DNA from 4 places in the Paracoccus pantotrophus genome. Region 1 is predicted to be linked to each of the others. Evidence: riboswitches for the same ligand, from Rfam matches in the RefSeq annotation. Region 1 holds a riboswitch; each other region holds the start of a gene.

Region 1 (2,192 bases):
TCGGCACCGCACCGCGGCCCGACAGCCATTGCGCCAGGTATTCGACGCAGACCTGGATGTTCAGCCGCACGCCCGCCTCGGTGATCCGGCCCTGATGCGGGTTCAGCAGCATCGCGGGCTCGATATGGCTGAAGACATGGTCCCAGCAGCCCGATGATCTCGACCCGGCGATCCTCCAGCGCCGGCGGAACGAAGGCGGCCTGCCAGATGCCCTGCCGGATCTCGCGCGTTTGCGGCAGATAGTCGGGCAGATCGCGCCCGGTCGATGCGGTCCGGAACTGGCTCTATGCCCGGCGCAATTACGTCGATAGGCTGGACCGCGCGGCCGAGAAACTGGCCGAGGCGCTGGCGCGGCACCGCAACGAGCCACATATGGCGCTGACCGGCCGGCTGGCCGCGCATGGCATCGCGGTGCGCATCCTGCCCGCCCCGGTCAGGGGCGAGCTGATGCTGTCCGAACTGCTGGGGCAGTCCAGCCGCCGGTTCCAGATCGGCGCGCTACGACGTGGAACTGCTGGGCCACCGCTTCGGTGCCAGTTTCGAGCAGACCGCGCATCGTATGTCCACGCTGCAACGCCCCGAGGCGCGCGGCGTCCCGTTCTTCTTCGTGCGGCTGGACCGGGCCGGGGGCAGCCGTGGCGCGGCAGCGGCAAGCCGGCCGGCCATGCTGCCGCTTGCCAGCGCCCGCGCCAGAAGCTAGGGAAGGCGCGTCGGTTTCCGCAAGGAATTGAAAGGGAATCCGCCGGGGCGCCCGCAGGCGTCCCGAACCGGAACTGCCCCCGCAACTGTAGGCGGCGAGCAGGATGCGAGAATGCCACTGTGGCCCCGCGCCATGGGAAGGCCGCATCCCTGCCGTGACCCGCCAGTCAGGAGACCTGCCGACGACGTTTGACCAATCCGAGCGGGTCGGCTCGGGAGGGGTTGCGACCGGCATTCGCCCGGTCTCCATCCGCTCATCCGGCCTGTTCATGATGTAGCGGAAGGAAACATCATGCCAAGGCTCACCACGGCGATGATCGCCACGTTCACCCTGGCGCCGATGGCGGCGTTCGGGGCCACCGAATACCCGCTGACGCTGACCAGCTGCGGCCACGAAGTCACTTTCGACAAGGCGCCCGAAAGCGTCGTCAGCGTCGGGCAAAGCACGACCGAGATCCTCTACATGCTGGGGCTGGCCGACAAGGTGGCGGGCACGGCGCTGTGGATCAACCCCGTCCTGCCCGAATTTGCCGAGGCGGATGCCGGGGTCGAGCGGCTGGCCGACAACGCCCCCAGCTTCGAAAGCGTGCTGGCCAAGAAGCCTGGGCTGGTGGTCACGGCCTATGAATGGATGATCGGCCCGCAGGGCGTGGTCGGCACACGCGAGATGTTCGACGACGCGCAGATCCCCAGCTGGATCATGCCCACCGAATGCGTCGGCAAGGACAATACGCAAAGCATGGACGGCGCGCGCTCGGTCCTGTTCGACACCGCGCTGCTCTACCAGGGCATCGAGGAACTGGCGGCGATCTTCGACGTGCAGGATCGCGGGGCCGCGGTGATCGCCGACCTGAAGGCGCGCGAGGCGGCGGCGGTCGAGCGGGCGCAGGCGCTGGACCTGCCCGAAACGGTGTCGGGCCTGTTCTGGTATTCCTCGGCCGAGATCGAGATCGACCCCTATGTCGCGGGTGCCAATGGCGTGCCGGGCTGGATGATGTCCAAGCTGGGGGTCAGGAACGTCGTCGCCTCGGCCGAGGAATGGCCGACCGTGGGCTGGGAAACCATCAGCAAGGCCAATCCCAGCTTCATCGTCGCCGCCGAGATGAACCGGCGCCGCTTTCCGGCCGACGACATCGCCGTCAAGCGGGATTTCCTGACCTCGGACCCGGTGACGAGCGAGATGGGGGCGGTAAAGAACGACCGCATCCTGACCATGCCGGCCAATGCGATGGACCCCTCGGTGCGCGCGATCTATGCGCTGGAATCGCTGGCTGACTCGCTGGCCGGGTTCGACCTGAAATGAGGGCGCGCGCCGCGACCCGCAGCACGGGGCGCAATCGGGGCTGGCTGTGGCTGGCCCCCGCCGTGCTGGTCGCGGCGCTGCTCTTCGGAACGGCGGTGGGCGAGACGCGCATTCCGCTGGCCACCGTCATCGAGGTGCTGGCGGTCAAGGCCGGGCTTGGCTCGGCCGCGCTCGATCCGATCGATGCCAG
Region 2 (2,192 bases), on a different replicon from region 1:
CCGGGTCAGTTCCATGCCCAGCTTGGTCACGGCGCGTTCCAACGCATTCGGCTCGCCGCGCAGAAGCAGCGTGTCGCCGACGCGGATCACCGTGTCGGGCAGTGTCACCGCGCGACGGACGTCGCCCCGGATCAGCCCGGTGACGGCCACCTCGCCATCGACGGCGCCCAGATAGTCGCCCACCGTCATGCCGACGATATCGGCGCCCTCGGGGACGGTGGCTTCGGTGTGATAGTCGCTGATGTTCACCGCCTCGCTCAGCGAGGCCGTGGCACGGCGGTCGCGCGGCAGCAGCCGATGGGCGAAAAGCAGAAAGACCAGCCCCACCAGCGACAGCCCGAGGCCGACCGGCGCATAGTCGAACATGGTGAAGGGCTGGCCCGTCATCTGCTCGCGCACCCGCGAGACGATGATGTTGGGCGAGGTGCCGACCAGCGTGATCAGCCCGCCCAGGAGCGAGCCGAAGGCCATCGGCATCAGATAGGCCGAGGGCGAATGCCCCGAGCGCCGCGCCATCTTCAGCGCGGCGGGCATCAGCATGGCCAGCGCGCCGATGTTCTTGACCAGCGCCGACAGGCCCGTGACCGAGCCGACCAGCACCAGCAGCTGCCAGCGCAGGGCCCGCAACCGCCCCAGCATCCGGCGCATCACCGCCTCGATCACGCCCGAGCGCGAGATGCCGGCGCTGACCACCAGCGCGCTGCCGACGATGATGACGATATCGTCGCTGAAGCCGCGGAACGCCTCGTCCGGCTTGACCGTGCCCGCCACCAGCGAGGCCAACAGCGCGATCATCGCCACCACGTCGTAGCGCAGCCGCCCCCAGACGAACAGCACCATCATCGCGCAAAGGATCAGCACGGCCAGGAGCTGCGGCATGGCCATGTGGCTTGACCCTCCCTTTCGTCGGATACGCTATCCAATGCCGCAGGCCGGCGGGCGGTTCCGCGGCAGGACAGGTTGTCGCGGCCGCCCGGCGGCACCGGATTGGCGCTTGACAGCCCTTGCCCGGCTGCGGCAATGCAGGGCCGCTACGGTTCCGGCGGATCTGCGCCGGATCAAAAGGGAACACCGGTGCGCCCATGGGCCGCGATGCGGCCGGGGCAAGGCCGGGACTACCCCCGCAACTGTAAGCGGTGAGCGACGGTCGAACGTGCCACTGGGATCTCCTGGGAAGGCCGGCCCGAGCAGCGATCCGCGAGCCAGGAGACCTGCCGTGGCGATCACCCATTTCCGGCGCGGGGCGCGTCTGGAAAGCGGCCGTTCCGCAGAGGTGACGATCGCCGTCCTGCGGTCGGGCCTGCCAGCCTTTCCACAGGGCATTTCTGCAAATCGCGGGCCTGGCCCGCGCTGGAAAGGCTTTGGAATGTTCAGAACCCCGCTTTCGCTGCTGGCCACAACCGCCGCCGTACTGCCCGCCGCCCTGTTGCCCTGTGCCGCCACGGGCCAGCAGGTCCAGGACCAGGTCGTGCTTGACACCCTGGTCCTGTCCGCCGGCCTGTCGCCGGTGGCCGAAAGCGCCTATGGCCGCGCCCATACCGTGCTGACCAGCGAAGACCTGCAAAGCCGCCGGGTCATCACCGTCCAGGACGCTTTGCGCACGGTCCCCGGACTTTCCGTCACCTCGACCGGCGAAACGGTGGCCAAGATCCGCATCCGCGGCGGCGAATCCAATCACGTGCTGGTGCTGATCGACGGGGTCGAGGCCAATTCCCCCGGCAACGGCGACTATATCTTCAGCGGCATGCTGGCCGAGGACATCGAGCGCATCGAGGTGCTGCGCGGCCCGCAATCCGCCATCTACGGCGCCAATGCCGCATCCGGCGTCATCTCGATCACCACCCGTCGCGCCTCTGCGCAGGGGCCGGGCTATGGCGGCACGGTCGAGATCGGCGGGTTGGACACCCGCACCGCCAGCGCCTTTGTGCAGGCGGGGGACGGGCGCGGCAGCATCAGCCTGTCCGCGGTGGCGCGCCGCACCGATGGCGAGGACGAATCGCGCAGCCCCGGCGGGGATACCGAGTTCAACCGGCAGCGCGTGCTGGGCCTGAACGGCTCATATGATCTGACCGAAAGCGCGACCGTCGGTTTCACGCTTAGGCGCATCTGGCAGGAATACGGTTATGACCGGGCCGTCTCTTTCGTGGATTCGCCCGACGACTATATCGTCGACGCACCGCTGACCGCCGACC
Region 3 (2,192 bases), on a different replicon from region 1:
TCGCGCAGGTTGGTCAGCATCAGGGCGACGCCGCCGCCGCGCTTGGAAAGCTGCAGCGCCGAATTGATGCCGCGGCCGATGCTCTCCATGTTGTCCTCCAGCCGCAAGAGGAAGCACGAGATCAGCTCGCCCCGCGACTTCTTGCCGGCGTTCAGGAAGGTCGGCGTCGCCGGCTGGAAGCGGCCCGACAGGATTTCCTCCATGAAGCGCATGGCGAGATCCTCGTCGCCGCGCGCTAAGGCCAGCGCGACCATGACCACCCGGTCCTCGTAGCGTTCCAGATAGCGCCGCCCGTCGCGGGTCTTCAGCGTGTAGCTGGTATAATACTTGAAGGCGCCCAGGAAGGTCGGAAAGCGGAACTTCCGCGCATAGGCCGCGTCCCAGATCCGGTGCAGGAACTCGCGCGGATACTGCTCCAGGACTTCGGCCTCGTAATAGCCCTCGTCCACCAGATAGCCCAGCTTCTCGTCCAGCGAGTGGAAGAAGACGGTGTTCTGGTTGACATGCTGCAGGAAATACTGCCGCGCGGCCTTGCGATCCGCGTCGAAGCGGATGCGGCCCTCGCCGTCGTAAAGGTTCAGCATCGCGTTCAGCGCGTGATAGTCCAGCTCGGCCTTTACGCCATCGTCAAGCATTCCGTCCCCCAGAATTTCTCAAGCCCCGCCCGGACGCGGGAAAGATCATTGTCGTCGCCCGCCAGCTCGAAGCGGTAAAGCACGGGCACGTTGCATTTTGCGGCGATCACCCTGGCCGACAGGGCGAAGGCGGTGCCGAAATTGCGGTTGCCGCTGCCGATCACGCCGCGCAGCAGGCCGCGGCGGGCGGGATCGTTCAGAAAACGGATCACCTGTTTCGGCACCGCGCCGCGTCCCTCGCCATCGGCATAGGTCGGGCAGATCAGCACATAGGGCGCCGCGGGCTGCGGCAGCGCGTCGCGCGGCGAGACCGGAATGCGCCCGGCCGCCAGCCCCAGCCGCGCGACGAAGCGCGCGGTGTTCCCCGAGGCCGAGGAATAATAGACCAGCCCGCCCATGGCGCCGGTCAGGACAGCCGGCCGATCATGTCGGGCCGGAAGCCCGCCCAATGCGCATCGCCGGCGACGACCACCGGGGCCTGACGATAGCCCAGCGAGGCGACCAGCTCCATCGCCGCCTCGTCCTCGGTCAGGTCGACCAGCCGATAAGCCAGGCCGCGCGCGTCGAGCGCCCGCGTGGTGGCGGTGCATTGCACGCAGGCGGGCTTGGAGTAAACGGTGATGGGCATGGCCCGGCTCCTTCTGTTCTGTCGGCAAGAGAGGGCCGGGCCGATGGACATGCCACCGGACCCTGTTCCAGCCCCGCGCCCGCCGCACGGTTTCGTTCTTTCGCGCCATGGCAGGTCTTCTGACTTGCGGGTCTCGGCTCGGCCGGCCTTCCCGGAGCCTGGGCTCCAGTGGCATTCCAGCGTCGCTCGCCGCTTACAGCTGCGGGGGCAGTGCCGGCTTTTCACCGGCTTCCCTTTTCATCCCCGAGTCGGCCCCAGGGCAACCATGACCCCCGCAGTTAGCCACGGGTCACAGGCCGGGTCAATCCAGATTTAGTGGGCGATGGCACTGTTCTTAGAACATCTGGTGGGTCGCCGGGATCGCGGGCAGGGGCTGGATATGCTGCCGGCGGCGGCGATGACGGGCCATGGCGCGGGCGCAGCACCCGGCAGACTGTTGGATTATGGCAACAGGCGAGGTTGCGGAGCCGGGAAATGACGCTGCGTCGTTTGACAAGGTATGACAATTTGTCCTCTTGCGTTGATCAAGCGCAGCCGGACCGCGGTTTCACCCCGCTTTCCGCTGCGCGAACGCGCAAGCCATTGATGAGCCAGCACCTTCCTGTCGTTTCCGCCTTGAGGCGGTTGCGACTCATCTTTCGTGCCGGGATCAACCCATGAACAAAACCCATCCCAAACCGCCTGCCTCGGGGTCAGCCGCGCAATTGCTGCCGACCCTGGGCTTGCTGCCCGTGCTGGCCATCTCGGCCGGCGTGGCCGGCCCCGCCCAGGCGCAGGATACCGTAACCCTGGACACGGTGGTCATCCGCCGCCAGCAGGGCAACGAGGCCGAGACCAGCTACAAGGTCACCGAGAGCGCCTCGGACAAGGCCACCGCGCCGCTGCTCGACACGCCCAAGACCGTGACCGTCGTCACCGCGCGCCAGATC
Region 4 (2,192 bases), on a different replicon from region 1:
TCACCCCGTCCACGGTGATGCGCGAGCGGATGGCGGGCCAGTCGAAGGCTTTCAGCAAGGGCTTGGGCAGGGCAAGGCCCGAGGTCTCGATCAGGATGTGGTCGGGTTTCACCGGCATCGCCATCAGCCGCTCCAGCGTCGGGATGAAATCGTCGGCCACCGTGCAGCAGATGCAGCCGTTCGACAGCTCCATGATGTTCTCGGCCGGGCAGTTCTCGTCGGCGCAGGATTTCAGGATCTCGCCGTCGACGCCCATGGTGCCGAATTCGTTGACCAGCACCGCCAGCCGCTTGCCCTGCGGGTTCAGCATCAGGTGGCGGATCAGCGTGGTCTTGCCGGCGCCGAGAAAGCCGGTGATGACGGTCACGGGGGTCTTGGTCAGGTCGCTCATTTCTTATCCGATCGGGGGAATGCGCGCGAGGCTGCGCTTGCGGAAAATCGTGACACGCTCGCGCCAGGGCACGATGCCGTCGGGGGCCTGGGCATAGGCGGCGGCGCCTAGCAGGATCTCGGGGGCGTCCTCGGCCGACATGCGGCCATAGACATAGGTCCAGCGGCCCGGCGCCGACAGCGCGATGGCGGCGCCGCTGGCGCAGGCGGACAGGCATTCGACCGGGACGATGCGCACGCCATCCGGTGCGCCTTCGGCTGCCAGCGCGTCATGCAGCCGCGCGCCGGGCACCGGCTCGCCCTCAAGCACCGGCTGGCCGGCGCGGCAGGTGATGCAGACATGCAGCGTGACTGTCATGCGCCCTTCATCCCTCAAGGCGGCACGAGGCAGGGGACCAGCGCCCAAGCCCCAGCGGGAACACCCCGTCCGCCGGTCAATCCTTCGCGCGCTGGCAGGTCTCCCGGCTTGCGGATTCGGGCTTTGGCCCACGGCCGCCCCGCCTTCCCGGCTTTCGCCAGTGGCCATGGGGCGACCTTTCCGGTCACGGTCGCGGGGGCGGCTGCTTCCAGGCGGTTGCCTGTCGCATTCCCTCTTCGCCTGTCGTAGGACAGGAACCAGCGCCCCCTGTCTGTGCGCGCCCGGTCCCGACTTGTCAAGCGAAGGAGTGCCCGATGCAGACCGACGACAACGCCCGCCATGCCGAGAAGATGGCGAAGATCAAGGCTGCCCGCGACCGGATGATGGCCGAGAAGCAGGGCGAGAAGGGCCTGGTCATCGTCCATACCGGCAAGGGCAAGGGCAAGTCCTCGTCCGGCTTTGGCATGATCCTGCGCTGCATCGCCCATGGCATGCCCTGCGCGGTGGTGCAGTTCATCAAGGGCGCCTGGGACACGGGCGAGCGGCGGCTGCTGACCGCGCATTTCGCCGGTCTGTGCCAGTTTCACGCCATGGGCGAGGGCTTCACCTGGGAGACGCAGGACAAGGCGCGCGACATCGCCGCCGCCCGCGCCGGTTGGGAAAAGGCCAAGGAACTGATCCGCGATCCGCAGATCCGCATGGTCCTGCTGGACGAGATCAACATCGCCCTGCGCTATGACTACCTGGACCTGGACGAGGTGCTGGACTTCCTGCGCAGCGAAAAGCCGCCGATGACCCATGTCGTGCTGACCGGGCGCAATGCCAAGCCGGAACTTGTCGCGCTGGCCGATCTTGTGACCGAGATGGAGCAGGTCAAGCACCCCTTCCGCGACGGCATCAAGGCCCAGCCTGGGGTGGAGTTCTAGCCCGTTTCCTGTCATCTGCCGCTGGTGCAGAACGAGTGATTTTTCGAAAGGATGTTCGAACATGTTTGCGAGACAAGGCCTTGTGGCACTGCTGGCGATCTGCCCCGTCTCGGCGGCCTGGGCGGTGCCCGCCACCGATGAGGGGGCCCAAAGGCTGCGCGGCGTTTTCCAGACCTATTTCGGCGGCACCGAGGGCGTGGTCGCCGTCACCCCGCAGGGCGAAAGCTATGAGCTGCGCATCGATCCGGCGCCGCTTCTGGCGCAGGTTCCGGCCGATCAGGCCCAGGTCAGCGTCTCGGCCCTGACCTATCGGCTGACCGACAATGGCGACGGCAGCTGGGGCGTCAGCGAGGACCAGGTGCTGAGCTGGTCGGTGGTGGTGCCGAAGATGTTCGAGCAGAAGGGCTCGACCAGGGTCGAATCGACCGGCATCTGGGACGAATCGCTGATGAGCTTTCGCGAACAGAAGGCGGTGATGACGGATTACGTCATCGAATCGGTGCAATATGCGCCGCCGC

Evidence for each region. A riboswitch is a leader RNA that binds a small molecule or an ion and turns the genes downstream of it on or off. The one in region 1 is predicted to bind cobalamin.
Region 2: linked by a shared signal. The riboswitch ahead of ESD82_RS02685 (TonB-dependent receptor plug domain-containing protein) and the one ahead of ESD82_RS09750 (ABC transporter substrate-binding protein) in region 1 are both predicted to bind cobalamin.
Region 3: linked by a shared signal. The riboswitch ahead of nrdH (glutaredoxin-like protein NrdH) and the one ahead of ESD82_RS09750 (ABC transporter substrate-binding protein) in region 1 are both predicted to bind cobalamin.
Region 4: linked by a shared signal. The riboswitch ahead of ESD82_RS11600 (DUF1636 family protein) and the one ahead of ESD82_RS09750 (ABC transporter substrate-binding protein) in region 1 are both predicted to bind cobalamin.

Annotation. Positions count from the first base shown of each region.
Region 1 is NZ_CP044425.1:388,952-391,143, forward strand. Features, by position in the region: partial or broken gene ESD82_RS22605 (hypothetical protein) at 1-112, opposite strand, end outside; gene ESD82_RS22610 (short-chain fatty acyl-CoA regulator family protein) at 506-700, shown strand; cobalamin riboswitch at 695-897, shown strand; gene ESD82_RS09750 (ABC transporter substrate-binding protein) at 992-2,002, shown strand; gene ESD82_RS09755 (FecCD family ABC transporter permease) at 1,999-2,192, shown strand, end outside.
Region 2 is NZ_CP044423.1:561,351-563,542, reverse strand. Features, by position in the region: gene ESD82_RS02690 (SLC13 family permease) at 1-885, opposite strand, end outside; cobalamin riboswitch at 1,018-1,233, shown strand; gene ESD82_RS02685 (TonB-dependent receptor plug domain-containing protein) at 1,367-2,192, shown strand, end outside.
Region 3 is NZ_CP044423.1:569,269-571,460, forward strand. Features, by position in the region: gene nrdE (class 1b ribonucleoside-diphosphate reductase subunit alpha) at 1-635, opposite strand, end outside; gene nrdI (class Ib ribonucleoside-diphosphate reductase assembly flavoprotein NrdI) at 617-1,033, opposite strand; gene nrdH (glutaredoxin-like protein NrdH) at 1,042-1,263, opposite strand; cobalamin riboswitch at 1,356-1,546, opposite strand; gene ESD82_RS02725 (TonB-dependent receptor) at 1,920-2,192, shown strand, end outside.
Region 4 is NZ_CP044426.1:240,632-242,823, forward strand. Features, by position in the region: gene cobW (cobalamin biosynthesis protein CobW) at 1-391, opposite strand, end outside; gene ESD82_RS11600 (DUF1636 family protein) at 395-748, opposite strand; cobalamin riboswitch at 825-1,025, opposite strand; gene cobO (cob(I)yrinic acid a,c-diamide adenosyltransferase) at 1,063-1,674, shown strand; gene ESD82_RS11610 (hypothetical protein) at 1,736-2,192, shown strand, end outside.